Linked DNA regions of Catenuloplanes niger. The protein of the gene in region 1 binds, or shares a complex with, the protein of each later gene. Links are inferred from orthologs where the notes say so. Each region holds a gene or a part of one and is shown on either strand. Other genes may lie near its edges.

What was found.
Region 2: the proteins of secA2 (region 1) and secY are in contact, whole or in part, in a crystal structure (PDB 3DIN), measured with the Thermotoga maritima proteins. The link is inferred for Catenuloplanes niger from one-to-one orthologs. Residues at the interface, in WP_004082002.1 of Thermotoga maritima: Glu261, Ala262, Arg263, Lys300, Ala301, Arg302, Thr303, Ile304, Ile305, Leu323, Tyr324, Asp325, Pro326, Val329, Ser330, Tyr333, Ile336, Lys340, Phe345, Val349, Glu363, Phe364, Tyr374, Ser375, Gly376, Gly377, Glu393, Ile395, Thr482, Ser483; in WP_004081795.1 of Thermotoga maritima: Glu108, Gly109, Glu110, Glu111, Ala236, Glu237, Arg238, Arg239, Ile240, Thr241, Ile242, Gln243, Tyr244, Ala245, Arg246, Arg247, Val248, Thr249, Gly250, Arg251, Arg252, Val253, Tyr254, Gly256, Ala257, Ser258, Thr259, Tyr260, Leu261, Pro262.

Annotation. Positions count from the first base shown.
Region 1 is NZ_JAVDYC010000001.1:7,434,590-7,442,388, forward strand. What follows is about bases 2,244-5,254. They hold secA2 (accessory Sec system translocase SecA2), read left to right. Parts: upstream 2,244-2,605; coding sequence 2,606-4,903; downstream 4,904-5,254. Other genes in these bases: J2S44_RS32495 (ABC transporter ATP-binding protein), read left to right, coding at 2,244-2,552. Also shown: J2S44_RS32485 (hypothetical protein), read left to right, coding at 1-174; J2S44_RS32490 (ATP-binding protein), read right to left, coding at 182-580; more of J2S44_RS32495, read left to right, coding at 765-2,243; J2S44_RS32505 (hypothetical protein), read left to right, coding at 5,290-7,377; J2S44_RS32510 (NADH-ubiquinone oxidoreductase-F iron-sulfur binding region domain-containing protein), read left to right, coding at 7,446-7,799. UniProt on the Escherichia coli protein: Required for protein export, interacts with the SecYEG preprotein conducting channel.
Region 2 is NZ_JAVDYC010000001.1:3,591,666-3,599,304, forward strand. Bases 1,281-4,131 are described here. They hold secY (preprotein translocase subunit SecY), read right to left. Parts: upstream 3,447-4,131; coding sequence 2,115-3,446; downstream 1,281-2,114. Other genes in these bases: map (type I methionyl aminopeptidase), read right to left, coding at 1,281-1,307; J2S44_RS15590 (adenylate kinase), read right to left, coding at 1,424-2,077; rplO (50S ribosomal protein L15), read right to left, coding at 3,731-4,131. Outside these bases: J2S44_RS15580 (DUF1707 SHOCT-like domain-containing protein), read right to left, coding at 1-228; more of map, read right to left, coding at 465-1,280; more of rplO, read right to left, coding at 4,132-4,174; rpmD (50S ribosomal protein L30), read right to left, coding at 4,174-4,356; rpsE (30S ribosomal protein S5), read right to left, coding at 4,358-4,981; rplR (50S ribosomal protein L18), read right to left, coding at 4,994-5,389; rplF (50S ribosomal protein L6), read right to left, coding at 5,386-5,928; rpsH (30S ribosomal protein S8), read right to left, coding at 5,941-6,348; J2S44_RS15630 (type Z 30S ribosomal protein S14), read right to left, coding at 6,452-6,637; rplE (50S ribosomal protein L5), read right to left, coding at 6,645-7,214; rplX (50S ribosomal protein L24), read right to left, coding at 7,214-7,534; rplN (50S ribosomal protein L14), read right to left, coding at 7,531-7,639. UniProt on the Escherichia coli protein: The central subunit of the protein translocation channel SecYEG. Consists of two halves formed by TMs 1-5 and 6-10.

The DNA.
Region 1 (7,799 bases):
CCGGAGGGCGCGCTGCCCGAGGATGCGCTGACCGGCCGGTCCGAGGGTGCGGTGCCGGAGGGGGAGCCGGTCGAGGCGGCCGTGGGTGCGCCGGCCGCAGACCGGAGTGCGCCCACGTCGCCGGCCGGCCCGCCGACATGGCCGGACCCGACCTCGGTGCGCGCGGTCGCCTGACCCGCGGCTACTCCGCGTCGGTCCGCAGCGCCGCCCAGACGACCTTGCCGCCGTCGGGCAGCGCCAGGCTGCCCCACGCCTGTGACATCTCGCCGACCAGCAGCAGGCCGCGGCCGCCCGGCGTGTGCGGGTCCGGGTGGGTGGGCACGGCCGGCCGTGGGCTGCCGTCGCGCACCGCGAGCAGCAGTTTTCCGTCCGCGATCGCGAGCGTCATGTCCATCGGGGTGCCGGCGTGCCGGACCGCGTTCGTGACCAGCTCGCTGGCGATCACGCAGGCGGTGTCCGCGACCGCGGGCACGTTCCACCGGGTGCAGGCGTCGACGACCAGGTGCCGGGCTGCCCGACTGGAGTCCGCGACCGGCGGCAGCGAGGCCCGGACCGTATGGTGCGAGGGCTGGGCTGTCATCACTGGCGACGGTCTTCCCGCTCGGCGGTACGCGTTCGTAGCAGGCGACCAATACCCACGATGACGGAACGTGAAACAATCCGTCATAAAGTAACTTTGAGTGCTTTCTTGATGGCTCGTCGTATCTGAGGTTTCGCTGAGGGCGGAGGGCCGATCCGGGCCCTCCGTGGCTAGCGTTGACCGCATGACGGGGGAGACCACACCGCCGGTCGGGCTGCGCGCGCTCGCGCCCCACCTGCGCTCGCACTGGCCCACGCTGACGGTCGTCGCGCTGCTGTCCATGCTGGGCGCGGCCGCCTCGCTGGTCCAGCCGCTGCTCACCCGCGACCTGCTGGACGCGATCGGCGCGTCCGAGACGATCGGCGGCCTGGTCGTGCTGCTGGCCGTGCTGGTGCTGGCCGCCGCCGGCATCAACGCGGTCCGGGACTACCTGTTGCAGCGCACCGCCGAGGGCGTGGTGCTCGGCACCCGCCGCCGGCTCGCCCACCACCTGCTGCGCCTGCCGATCGCGGAGTACGACGCCCGGCGCACCGGCGATCTGCTCTCCCGGGTCGGCGCGGACACCACGCTGCTGCGCGCGGTCGTCACGTCCGGGCTGTTCGACATCGCGGCCGGCGTGGTGATGGTGGTCGGCGCGATCGTCGCGATGGCGTTGCTCGATCCGCTGCTGCTCGGCGTCACGCTGCTCGCGCTGGTCCTGGGCATGGGCATCGCGATCACCGCGTCCCGGCGGGTGCGCGCGCTGTCCCGCGCCACCCAGGCCCGGATCGGCGAGATGACCTCCACGGTGGAGCGGGCGATCTCCGCGGCGCGCACGATCCGGGCCGCCCGCGCCGAGGGGCGCGAGGCCGACCTGGTGGTGGCGAGCGCCGAGGGGGCGTACGCGGCGGGTCTGCGGGTGGCCCGGCTGCAGGCGCTGATCTCCCCGGTGGCGACCACGGCCACCCAGGGCGCGTTCCTGGCGGTGCTGGGCGTGGGTGGCGCGCGGGTCGCGGCCGGCGACATCACGGTCGGTGACCTGGTGGCGTTCATCCTCTTCCTCTTCTTCCTGGTGATGCCGCTCGGCCAGGCGATCGGGGCGTACACCCAGCTGCAGACCGGGCTCGGCGCGCTGGAGCGGATCGAGGAGGTGCTGCGCATCCCGGCGGAGGAGAACGGTGCCGACGCCACGGGCGCGGCCCCCGGCCGTACCGCGGTGGAGTTCGAGGGCGTCGGTTTCGGCTATCCGGCGGCGGACGGGCCGGTGCTGAGCGACGTCAGTTTCACCGTGCCGTACGGGACGCGGACCGCGCTGGTCGGTCCGTCCGGCGCGGGGAAGTCCACGCTGCTGGCGCTGGTCGAGCGGTTCTACGAGAGCACGGCCGGCACGATCCGGGTGGACGGGCGGGACGTGCGTGAGCAGAGCCGCGACGCGCTGCGGTCCCGGCTCGGCTACGTCGAGCAGGAGGCGCCGGTGCTGGCCGGCACGATCCGGGAGAACCTGCTGCTGGCCGCGCCGGACACGGACGACGCCCGGCTGCTGGAGGTGCTGGAGTCGGTCAACCTCACCGGCATCGTCACGCGCACCGGCCTCGGGCTGGACGCGCAGGTCGGCGAGGGCGGCGTGCTGCTGTCCGGCGGCGAGCGGCAGCGGCTGGCGATCGCCCGCGCGCTGCTCACCGACGCGCCGATCCTGCTGATGGACGAGCCGACCAGCAACCTGGACGCGCGCAACGAGGCCGCGCTGCGCCGCGCGATCGACGCCGCCGCCGCGACCCGCACGCTGCTGGTGGTGGCGCACCGCCTCTCCACGGTCGTCGAGTCCGACCAGATCGTGGTGATGGAGTCCGGGCGGGTGGTCGCGACCGGGCGGCACGAGGAGCTGGTGGAGTCGAGTCCGCTCTATCGCGAGCTGGCCGCGCACCAACTGTTGGTTCCGGAGGCGGAGTCGCTCCGGTCCGGCGCGGCATGGTCGGGTCGGAAACCGGGCTGATCTGACCGGTGCCCCTCACCACTCTGCGGCGTGATGAAGTAGCGTTTCGCACCATGGGTGTGTCGTCACGGTTGAAGAGCCGCTTCCAGAAGTTCCTGCAGCGCCCAGGGACGACCGTCGATCTCGCGCCGCTGCAGAAGCGGCTGCCGGCGGTCGAGGCGCTGGAGGAGGAGCTCAAGGAGCTCGACGACGCCGAGCTGACCGAGCGGGCCGGCGCGGCGGACGAGATCGTCGAGATCTGCGCGATCGGCCGTGAGGCCGCGCGCCGGGGCCTCGACCAGCGGCCGTACGACGAGCAGGTGCTCGGCGTGATGGCGCTGCTCTCCGGCAAGGTCGCCGAGATGGCCACCGGCGAGGGCAAGACGCTGACCGCCGCGATCGCCGCCTACGGCCACGTCCGCCAGGGCCGCGGCCCGGTGCACGTGCTGACCGTCAACGACTACCTCGCGGCCCGCGACGCGGACTGGATGCGCCCGGTCCTGACGCTGCTCGGCCTCACGGTCGGCTCGGTCACCGAGGCGTCCACGCCGGAGGAGCGGCGCGCCGCCTACGGCTGCGACGTCACCTACGTCTCCGTCTCCGAGGCCGGCTTCGACTACCTGCGCGACCAGCTCGTGGTCGACATCGAGGACCGGGTGCAGCGCGAGCTGTCCACCGCGATCGTCGACGAGGCCGACTCGATCCTGATCGACGAGGCGCGCGTGCCGATGGTGCTGGCCGGCACCGTGCCCGGCGAGCAGGACCCGGTGCACGCCGCCGCCGCGCTGGTCAAGGGCCTGCGGCGGAACCGCGACTACGAGATCGCGGAGGACGGCCGCAGCGTCGCGTTCACCACCGAGGGCACCGAGAAGATCGAGAAGAAGCTCGACGGCATCGACCTCTACGCCGACGAGAACTTCGACCAGCTCTCCGCGCTCAACGTGGCGCTGCACGCGCACGCGCTGCTGCACCGCGACGTCGACTACATCGTGCGCAACGGCGCCGTCGAGCTGGTCGACGAGTCGCGCGGCCGGGTCGCGCAGCGCCGCCGCTGGCCGGACGGGCTGCAGGCCGCGGTCGAGGCCAAGGAGGGGCTGTCGGCGACCAGCGAGGGCGAGGTGCTGCAGACCATCACGGTGCAGTCCTTCATCGCGCTCTACAAGACGGTCTGCGGCATGACCGCCACCGCGGTGCTCGTCGGTGACCAGCTCCGCGAGTTCTTCAAGCTCGAGGTCGCGGTCATCCCGCCGCACAAGCCGAACATTCGCGAGGACCTTCCCGACCGCATCTTCGCGACGCGGCAGGAGAAGGAGGACGCGCTGGTCAAGGAGATCCAGGAGGCCCACGAGACGGGCCGCCCGGTGCTGATCGGCACGCGCGACGTGAAGGAGTCGGAGAGCCTGGCCGCCGCGCTCGAGGCCGCCGGCGTCCCGTGCGTGGTGCTGAACGCGAAGAACGACGCGGAGGAGGCGGCGATCATCGCGGAGGCCGGCAAGCGCGGCGCGGTGACCGTCTCCACCCAGATGGCCGGCCGCGGCGTCGACATCCGGCTCGGCGGCAGCGACGAGGCCGACCACGACGAGGTCGCCGAGCTCGGTGGGCTCTACATGATCGGCACCGGCCGGTTCGACAGCGGCCGCATCGACGACCAGCTCCGCGGCCGCGCCGGCCGGCAGGGCGACCCGGGCACGTCCGTCTTCTACGGCAGCCTGGAGGACGACCTGATCGTCCGGAACGCGGGCGACATGATCCCGCCGTCGCCGCACATGGACATGGACGGCGTGGTCACCGACGAGCGGGTGGACTACGCGGTCGGGCACGCGCAGCGCGTCGCCGAGGGCGTCGGTCACGAGATCCACCGCAACACCTGGCGCTACAACGTGGTCATCGAGCAGCAGCGGGCGGCGCTCTCCGAGCGTCGCGAGCGCCTGCTCACCACGGACGTCGCGGCGGACATGCTGCGGTCGAAGTTCCCGGAGGAGACCGCGGAGGTCGACGACGAGGTGCTGAGCAAGGTCTCCCGGTCGATCGCGCTCTACCACCTCGACCGGCTCTGGGCCGAGCACCTGTCCTACCTGTCCGAGGTGCGGGAGGGCGTGCACCTGCGGGCGCTCGGCAAGCTGGACCCGCTGGACGAGTTCCACCGGGCCGCGGTGCCGGCGTTCGGCAAGATCATGCCGGAGATCGAGGACCGGACGGTCGACACGTTCGCCGAGATCGACGAGGTGACCGACACCTGGGAGCCGGCCCAGGCCAACCTGGTCCGCCCGTCCGCGACGTGGACGTACCTGGTGCACGACAACCCGTTCGGTTCCGAGCTCGACCGGCTCATCGCCGCGGTCGGCCGTCGCCTCGTCACCGGCCGGAAATAAACGACATACCACGCTCGGGTGAAGCCCGCCTTGTCCGGTATTGAGCCGGTAAGGCGGGCTTCGTGCTGTCTCACTCATCACCCACCGCATCGCGGGTAGAAGCCCAGCGTGATGTGGTTGCCGCCTCATGAAAATTCTCAGAATCCGTTAATCCTTCTGTGGCTACCGGTGCGTACATCGTGGCGAACCCAGCAGGCGTGCGGATGAGCCCCGCGCGCCGGCCGGTTCACGCAGGTTCCGAGTTCGACCGGGCGATGGGGACAGCAGGAATGACCGTGGGTTGCGCGAAACGACTTCATAGCTGAGGCCGTACGAAGAACGCGCTGGCCGTCAGGGATCCGGCCGCGCGCAACGGTGGTGGCGCGAATGCAGAAGATCGAGGAGCGATGGCTAAACGCAAGCAGGTTCAACGGTCCACCCGCGAGACCGGTCCCGTCGTGGCCCCGGCTGACGGCGAGAAGAAGAAGGGCATGTCGGCCGGGATGTCCTGGCTGATCATCGGTCTCGGCGTCGTCGCCTCGCTGTGGGCCATCGGCGCGCTGACCAACGCGGGCGTCGTCCCGGCCGCGTACCTCTTCGCGTACCTGGACTTCTACGCCGGCGTGGTGGTGCTGGTGTCCCTGTCGATCACGGTCATGGTCGGCCTGGCCGCCACCGACCGGCTGATCCTCACGCCCAAGCACCGGGTGCTCGTCCAGGGCGTGCACCGCACCACCGGCACCATCGCTGTGTCGTTCCTGCTGCTGCACGTCATGGTGAAGATCCTCGAGGCGCACGCGTCCGTCATCGACCTGGTGATCCCGTTCCTCAACCCGAACACGCTGTACGTCGGCATGGGCACCATCGCGGCGTGGTGCCTGGTCGGCACGTTCTGGAGCGGCGTCGCCCGGGTCAAGTTCGCCGGCAAGGGCAAGCCGTGGATGTGGCGCGCGGTGCACTCCGTCGGGTACCTCGCCTGGCCGCCCGCGCTCGGCCACGGCCTGCTCGCCGGCCGCGCGGCCGCCACCTGGGTCGTCGTCTCCTACATCCTCTGCGTGGTCGGCGTCGTCATCGCGATGCTGGTCCGGGTGGTCGGCGTCTACAACAAGCGCATCTCGCAGCCGAAGGCCGTGCCGTCCGCCGCGAAGGCCGCCGGCAAGGCACAGGCCGGACCGCTGGAGGCCGCGAACGGCGCTCGTGCCACCGGGAACCGCCCGATGTACCGCGGCGCGGTCCGCAACCAGCCGTCCGCCGACGAGTCGCTCAGCGCGCCGCGCGGCGCCGCCTGGGGTGGCTTCTCCGACGAGGGCGCCGAGCAGCGCCGCCAGCGCCAGTCGCCGCTGCCGGTGAACGCGCTGGAGGAGACGCAGCTGATGTCCAAGATCTCCCGGGACGTGGTGGAGGAGGCGGAGGAGCTGGTCCAGGCAGCGGCCCGCCGGGCTCCGGCCACGGCCACGCTGGACGAGGACCTGATCGAGACGCGGCCGGTCCGCCGTACGCCCGCGCCGCGCGAGCCGGAGCCGGTCGACGACTACGAGGACGAGGCGCCGCGCCGCCCGGGCCGCCGCCCGCTCGTCCCCGAGCTGGTGGAGGAGGAGACCCCGGCCGTCCGCCGGCCCCGCCGCCCCGCGCCGCCGGTCGAGGACGACTACGACGAGGCGCCGGTGCCGGTTCGCCGCGCCGGACGTGACCCGGAGCCGGAGTTCGACGACGACTACGAGGACGAGGCCCCCGCGCCGCGCCGCACCCGCCGGCCGACCGCGGAGGCCCCGGGCAAGCCCGCGCCGCGCCGGTCCCGGCGTACCGAGGACGAGGAGGAGTTCGGCGAGGCGCAGATCTCGGCCGCGGCCACGCCGCCGCGGCGGACCCGCCGGGCCGTGGAGGAGCCGGAGGAGACCGTCGCGCCGCGCCGCGCCCGCCGGGCCGCGGAGGACGACGACGACGCGTACGTGACCGGCGAGTACGAGACCGTGTCCCGCCGCAGCCGCCGCGCCGCCGTGGACGAGGAGGACGAGGTCGCGGCCGCCACCGCGCCGCGCCGCGCCCGCCGCGCGGTCGAGGAGGACGAGGAGGACGAGGTCGCGATCGCCACCCGGCCGCGCCGCGCCCGCCGCGCCGTCGAGGAGGAGGACGAGGAGGACGCCCGCCCGCGCCGCTCGCACCGCGCCACCGAGGACGTGGAGCCGGAGGTGGCCGAGGTCGCCGCGCCGCGCCGGGCCCGCCGGGCCGTCGCACCGGAACCGGAGGAGGAGGAGGCGGTCGTCGACGAGTACTGGCGCCCGCCGGCGAACCCGGTCAGCCGGTACGAGGCGGAGGAGACCCGCCCGGACTTCAACGGCGACGACACCCCGACGCTGGTCGACCTGACCGCCCGCCGGGCCGCCCGTTCGGCCCGTCCGGCGAAGGACGCCAAGACCCGCCGCCCGGGCCGCGCCGCCGCCGACGAGGTCTCCGACGAGGAGTTCTGGGCGCGCATGCGTGGCGAGGCCAAGTAGAGTCGCTTTCTCTTCCCGGGGGAGCCCACTCCCCGCACGACCCGTACAGCACGTGAAGGAGACAAGCGGTGAGCACAGGCGTTGTGCCTCCGGTGGGGTGCATCGGCCCGGCCCGGTTGACGGCGGGATTCGAGGACTTCGGCCGTCTGGACCTCTATGCCCACCTGGAGGTCCACGGCGATCTGCGCCCGCTGTCCGCCGACGATCTGATCGACCTCGCCGAGAAGATCAAACTCACCGGCCGCGGTGGGGCGGGCTTCCCGTTCCACCGCAAGGTGAAGGCCGTCGTCGAGTCCGCCGACCGGCAGGACCGCGCGCCGGTCGTGGTGGTCAACGCCACCGAGGGTGAGCCGCCCTCGTGGAAGGACAAGATGCTGCTCACCCGGGCACCGCATCTGATCCTGGACGGGGCCGCGCTCGCC
Region 2 (7,639 bases), 3.8 Mb from region 1 along the record:
CACCGCACTCGTCCCCGGCACCGCGAGCCCCTGCCGCTCCGCGGACGCCACGTCGGGCAGGTCGTTCAGCAGGCCGTCCAGCTCGCCGTAGGTCTTCGCCGCATATGCCCGGCCGAGCCGCTCGTCGAACTCGGCCAGATCCAGCCGGCCCTCCCCGAGCGCGACGCGCAGCCGCTCCGCGACCGCCTCGCGATCAGCGTCGGCCGCACGCATCTCCTCGCGCCCCATGCGCACCAGCATGGCACCGCCCGACAACCCAATCAAGATCATCTGTGGGTACGGATGGCACCGTCCCCGGCCTCACCGGGAGGCACCCGGCACCCACCCGGCCAGAACCCCCGGCAGCGACGCCCGACCGCGACCGCGCCCCCGAAACGCGCGTGATCCAGGTGTCCCCGCATGCCGCCGGCGCGACGTGCGGGGACACCTGGATCACGGAAGTTGCGTACGTGCGCGGCGGCCGGTCAGCTCTCGACCGGCTGGCGCGCGGTGACCAGGTCCCCGAGGCGCTCGCGGCCGCCGTCGAGCGCGGTCAGCACCCAGATGCCGTCCTCCAGCAGCGCCATCGAGTGCTCGACGTGCGCCGCCACGGACCGGTCCTTGGTGATCACCGTCCAGCCGTCGGACAGCTCGATCGACTTCGGTGAACCGAGCGTGATCATCGGCTCGATCGCCAGGCACAGCCCGTTCGTCAGCGAGATGCCCCGCCCCGGCCGGCCGTAGTTCAGCACGTGCGGGTCCTGGTGCATCTCCGTGCCGATGCCGTGCCCGCCGTACCCCTCGACGATCCCGTAGCGGCCGCCCGCGCGCACGGCCTGCTCCACCGCGTGCGAGATGTCGGACAGCTTGCCCCGCCCGGACGCCGCACCGCGTGCCGCCGCCGCCAGCCCGGCCCACATCGCGTCCTCCGCGACCGCGGCCATCTTCAGCAGCTCCGGCCGCACCTCACCGACGCCGACCGTGATCGCCGAGTCGCCGTGCCAGCCGTCCAGCACCGCGCCGCAGTCGATCGAGATCAGGTCGCCCTCCTGGAGGACCTGCTTCTCCGACGGGATCGCGTGCACGATCTGCTCGTTCACCGAGGAGCAGATCGAGGCCGGGTAGCCGTGGTAGCCCTTGAACGACGGCACCGCGCCGGCGTCCCGGATGACCGACTCGGCGACCCGGTCCAGGTCCGCGGTGGAGACGCCCGGCGCGACCGCCTTGCGCATCTGCTCCAGGGCCTCCGCCACGACGAGCCCGGCGGCCCGCATCTTGACTATCTGGTCCGTGGTCTTCAGCTGAATCTTCAGCTGCTGGCGGCGCATGCGTACCCTCTGACTCTCGTGCACGTGTCGGCGCCGCTCAGCGACGCCCTGAACGGCCAGAGCCGGCGCAACCGCTGTGCGGCCGGCCGGCTCTCCCCGCTTCGATGGCGGCCGGTTCAGCCGCCGTAGGACCGCAGTGCGTCGATCGCGCGGACCGTGACGTCCTCGACCGGGCCGGTGGCGTCGATGCCGACCAGCTTGCCCTGGGCCCCGTAGTAGTCGACCAGCGGAGCGGTGTCCCGGGCGTAGACCCGGAGCCGCTCCGCGATCGTCTCGGCCTTGTCGTCGTCGCGCTGGAACAGCTCGCCGCCGCAGCGGTCGCAGATGTCCTCCCGCGACGGCGCGTCGAACTCGACGTGCCAGATCTTCCCGCAACCCCGGCAGGTGCGCCGGCCGGACAGGCGCCGGATCACCTCGTCGTCGTCGACGACGAGCTCCAGCACGATGTCCAGCGCGGTGCCGAGGTCGGCCAGCAGCTTGTCCAGCGCGTTCGCCTGGGGCGTGGTGCGCGGGAAGCCGTCCAGCAGGAAGCCGTCCGCGGAGTCCGGCTCGGCCAGCCGCTCCCGGACCATGTTGATCGTGACCTCGTCCGGGACCAGCTGACCCGCGTCCATGTAGCGCTTGGCCTCGACACCGAGCGGCGTCCCCTGGGCCACGTTCGCCCGGAAGATGTCACCGGTCGAGATCTTCGGCACGGCCAGGTGGGCGGCGATGAACTCGGCCTGGGTCCCTTTGCCCGCCCCCGGGGGACCAACCAGTACGAGTCTCACCTATGCGCCCCCCTGGCTCGCTCGCTCCGCCCGCCCACTAGCGCAGGAACCCTTCGTAGTTCCGCTGCATGAGCTGGCTCTCGATCTGCTTCACCGTCTCCAAGCCCACACCAACCATGATGAGCACCGCGGTGCCACCGAACGGGAAGTTCTGGAACTGGTTGTTGTCGAGCCAGATGAAGAAGAAGTTGGGCAGGATGGAGATCACACCAAGGTACAGCGAACCGGGCAGCGTGATGCGACTAAGGATGAAGTCAAGATAGTCCGCCGTCGGCTTCCCCGGGCGGATACCCGGGACGAACCCGCCGTACTTCTTCATGTTCTCCGCGACCTCGGTCGGGTTGAACGTGATGGAGACGTAGAAGTACGTGAAGAAGATGATCAGGAGGAAGTAGATCACGATGTGGATCCACGACGCCGGATCGACGATGTTGTTCTGCACCCAGGACTGCACCGGGCCCGGGTCGTTCTGGTCGAAGAACTGCAGGATCAGCTGCGGCAGGTAGAGCAGCGAGGACGCGAAGATCACCGGGATGACACCGGCCTGGTTGACCTTCAGCGGGATGTACGTCGAGGTGCCGCCGTACATCTTCCGGCCGATCATGCGCTTCGCGTACTGCACCGGGATGCGGCGCTGTGCCTGCTCGATGAAGACGACCAGCGTGATGACCAGCAGGACCATCACGAGAACCGCGATGAACCAGCCCCAGCCGCGGGACTCCTTGATCGCCCAGCCCTCGCTGGGGAGGCGCGCCGCGATCGAGGTGAAGATCAGAACCGACATGCCGTTGCCGACGCCGCGGTCGGTGATCAGCTCGCCGAGCCACATCACCACACCGGTGCCGGCGGTCATCGTGATGACCAGCGCCACCAGGGTGATCCACATCGGCAGCCCGGTGTTCTCCGGGACGATGGGGAACTGGTCGCACTGGTTGCTGAACAGCTGACCGGACCGCGCCAGGGCCACGAAGGCCGAGGACTGCAGGACCGCGAGGCCGAGCGTCAGGTACCGCGTGTACTGGGTGATCTTCGCCTGGCCGGACTGGCCCTCCTTGCGGAGCTGTTCGAGGCGCGGGATCACCACCGTCAGGAGCTGCAGGATGATCGACGCGGTGATGTAGGGCATGATGCCCAGCGCGAAGACCGAGAGAGACAACAGCGCGCCGCCGGAGAAGAGGTTCAGCAGCGAGAAGACCCCGCTGGTGGCCCCGCTCTCCATGACGTCGATGCACTTCTGCACGTTGCTGAACGAGACGCCAGGGCTGGGGAGTGTCGCTCCGAGCCGGTAGACCGCGATGATGGCGACTGTAAACAGCAGCTTTTTGCGCAGGTCAGGCGTGCGGAACGCACTGAGAAAGGCGGAGAGCAACTTCTTCCTCCTGCGCGAGGTAGCCGCCACGATGGCGGTCGGAGCGGGTCCCGGTTGCGACACCCGCGTATCCATGGGCTGGAAACGGACTCTAACAGTCGGCGACGTGTCCGGTCAGCGTGGCCGGGCACATACACCGGCCCCGATATTAACGGCACGGCGTAGTCGGTTCGACACCGCGCCTCCCCTTTTAACGGTGCGATGCCTCACCAGACACTACGACGAGGGTGCTGATCCGCCCACCATCGGCAGGCGAATTCAGCACCCTCGTACGCATGTCGTGCTTACAGCTCGGTCGCCGAGCCGCCGGCCGCCGCGATCTTCTCCTTGGCCGACGCGCTGAACGCATCCGCCTTGACCTGGATCGCAACGCCGTTCAGGTCGCCCGTGCCGAGCACCTTGACCGCGTGACCGCGGCGAACCGCGCCCGCCGCGACCAGCTCGTCCGGGCCGACCTCGCCGCCGTTCGGGAACAGCTCGGCGAGGCGGTCCAGGTTCACGACCTGGAAGACGACCTTGTTCTTGTTCTTGAAGCCCTTCATCTTCGGCAGGCGCATGTGGATGGGCATCTGGCCACCCTCGAACGCCGCCGAGATGTTCTTGCGGGCCTTGGAACCCTTGGTACCGCGACCGGCGGTCTTGCCCTTGGAGCCCTCACCGCGACCCACGCGGGTCTTGGCCTTCTTGGCTCCGGGTGCCGGCCGAAGGTCATGAATCCGGATGGTCATTAGTCGACCTCCTCCACCCTCACGAGGTGGTTCACCGCGAAGATCATGCCGCGAATCTCCGGCCGATCCTCCTTGACCACCACATCGTTGATCCGCTTCAGGCCGAGCGAACGCAGCGACTCACGCTGGTTGTGCTTGGCGCCGATCGTGGACCGCAGCTGCGTCACCTTCAGGCGAGCCATCTCAGACCCCCGCCCCTGCACGCGCCGCGAGCATGGCGGCCGGAGCGACGTCCTCGACCGGCAGGCCACGACGGGCCGCGACAGCCTCGGGCGACTCGAGCTTCTTGAGAGCCGCCACCGTGGCGTGCACGATGTTGATCGGGTTGGACGAGCCCAGCGACTTCGACAGGATGTCGTGGATGCCCGCGCACTCCAGCACGGCACGCACCGGGCCACCGGCGATGACGCCGGTACCGGCGGAGGCCGGCTTCAGGAGCACGACACCGGCGGCGTCCTCACCCTGCACCGGGTGCGGGATGGACGCGGCGATGCGCGGCACCTTGAAGAAGTGCTTCTTGGCCTCCTCGACACCCTTGGCGATCGCCGCGGGCACCTCCTTGGCCTTGCCGTAGCCGACACCGACGGTTCCGTCGCCGTCGCCCACGATCACGAGCGCGGTGAAGCTGAAGCGACGACCGCCCTTGACGACCTTCGCGACACGGTTGATCGCGACGACCCGCTCGAGGTGCGGGGTCTTCTCGGCCGGAGCGTTACCCCGGCCACCGTCGCGGCCGCGGCCCTCGCGACGGCCGCCGCCACCTTCAGAACCGCCGGACCCGCCGCCTCGGCGCTGTTGACCTGGCATTGGTCTTCCTTCCTAGAACTCGAGTCCGGCTTCGCGGGCGGCCGACGCCAGGGCGGCGATGCGCCCCGCGTACCGGTTACCGCCGCGGTCGAAGACGACCTTGCTGACGCCAGCGGCCTTGGCCCGCTCGGCGAGGAGCGCGCCGACCTTGCCGGCCAGGGCGCTCTTGTCGCCCTCGCCGCCACGGATGGTGGCGTCCATCGTCGAGGCCGACGCCAGGGTGTGACCCTTGGTGTCGTCCACGACCTGGGCCGTGATGTGCCGCAGGGACCGGGTGACGACCAGGCGAGGACGCTCCTCCGTGCCACGCACGACGGTGCGCAGCCGGAAGTGACGACGCGCGCGGCCGACGGCCCGCTTCGCGGCGATCCCGCCGCCGTTGCGGCGCTTGAGCAGCGTGGCGCTCACTTCTTGCCTGCCTTTCCAGCCTTGCGGCGGATGACCTCGCCCTGGTACTTCACACCCTTGCCCTTGTAGGGCTCCGGCGGACGGATCTTGCGGATGTTCGCGGAGACCTCGCCCACCAGCTGCTTGTCGATGCCGGCCACGTGGAACAGGGTCGGGCGCTCGACGGTGAACGTGATGCCGGCCGGGGGCTGGATCACGACAGGGTGCGAGAAGCCGAGGGCGAACTCGAGGTCGTTGCCCTTGGCGGTGACGCGGTAACCGGTGCCGTTGATCTCCAGCGACTTCCGGTAACCCTCGGTCACGCCGACGATCATGTTGGCGACGAGCGTCCGGCTGAGGCCGTGCAGCTCCTTCGCCTTGCGCTCGTCGTTGGGGCGGCTGACCTGAATGGTGCCGTCCTCAGCGCGCTCAGCGGTGATCGGCTCCGCCAGGGTGTGCGACAGCTCGCCCTTGGGGCCCTTCACCGTGACAACGGCGCCGTCGATCTTGACATCGACATTGGCCGGCACGGTAATCGACTTACGTCCGATTCGCGACATTAGAGCTCTTCCTCACCAGACGTAGGCGAGGACTTCCCCGCCCACCCCTCGCTTGCGGGCCTGCCGGTCGGTGAGCAGCCCCTGGGACGTCGAGATGATCGCCACGCCGAGACCGCCGAGCACGCGCGGCAGCTCCGGGGACTTGGCGTACACCCGCAGGCCGGGCTTGGACACCCGACGGATGCCGGCGAGGCTGCGCTCGCGGCTCGAGCCGTACTTCAGCTCGACCACCAGCTTCTTGCCGACGACGTCCTCTTCCGGGTCCTCGACCGACCAGCTGGCGATGTAACCCTCGGCCTTGAGGACCTCGGCGATGTTCGCCTTGATCTTCGAGTAGGGCATCGCCACCCGGTCGTGATACGCCTGGTTGGCGTTACGCAGACGCGTGAGCATGTCTGCGATCGGGTCAGTCATGGTCATTGGTTTGTCAGCCTTTCTCGCCGGGGTTCCCAGGCGATGTGCCGGGGCCTACGGCGAAGAGGTGCCACTGTCTTGTCTGTGAAAATCGCAGCGTGGCGGATGGTTACCAGGAAGCCTTCGACACACCGGGCAGCTCGCCGCGGTGGGCCATCTCCCGGATGCAGACGCGGCACAGTCCGAACTTGCGGTAGACGGCCTTCGGCCGGCCGCACCGCTGGCAACGGGTGTACGCGCGCACCGCGAACTTCGGCTTCGCGGCCGCCTTCAGGATCAGCGCCTTCTTGGCCATGTCTCGCTCACTGCTCCTTGAACGGGAAGCCAAGGAGCTTCAGCAGCGCCCGGCCCTCATCGTCGGTCTTCGCCGAGGTCACCACGGTGATGTCCATGCCCCGGGTACGGTCGATCCGGTCCTGGTCGATCTCGTGGAAAACCGACTGCTCGGTCAGACCGAACGTGTAGTTGCCGTTGCCGTCGAGCTTGCGGCCGTCGAGCCCGCGGAAGTCGCGGATACGCGGCAGCGCGATCGACAGCAGCCGGTCCAGGAACTCCCACATCCGGTCGCCGCGAAGGGTGACCTTCGCGCCGATCGGCATGCCCTCGCGCAGCTTGAACTGCGCGATGGACTTGCGGGCCCGGCGGACCAGCGGCTTCTGGCCGGTGATGGTGGCGAGGTCGCGCACGGCACCGTCGATGAGCTTCGCGTCACGCGCGGCCTCACCGACACCCATGTTGACCACGATCTTCACCAGACCGGGGACCTGCATGGCGTTCGAGTACTCGTACTGCTCACGCAGCTGCGCGATGATCTCGTTCCGGTACCGCGTCTTGAGACGCGGCTGGATCTTGGTTTCGGTAGCTGCCGTCATCACAGTTCCTTACCGCTGCGGCGCGAGATACGGATCTTGGTGCCGTTCTCGTCGATCCGGTAGCCCACCCGGGTCCGGTTGCCGTCGGAGTCGACCACCATCACGTTCGACACGTGAATGGGGGCCTCCTGCGTCACGATGCCACCGGTCTTGGCGCCACGCTGGGTGGTCTGGATGCGCTGGTGCTTCTTGACTCGGTTCACGCCCTCGACCAGGACCTTGTCCAGGCGGGGGTAGGCCGCGATGACCTTACCCCGAACGCCCTTGTCCTTCCCGGCGATGACCTCGACCGTGTCGCCCTTCTTGACCTTCACGGTCACAACACCTCCGGGGCGAGCGAAATGATCTTCATGAACCGCTTGTCCCGCAGCTCGCGGCCCACCGGGCCGAAGATACGGGTGCCACGGGGGTCACCGCCGTCCTTG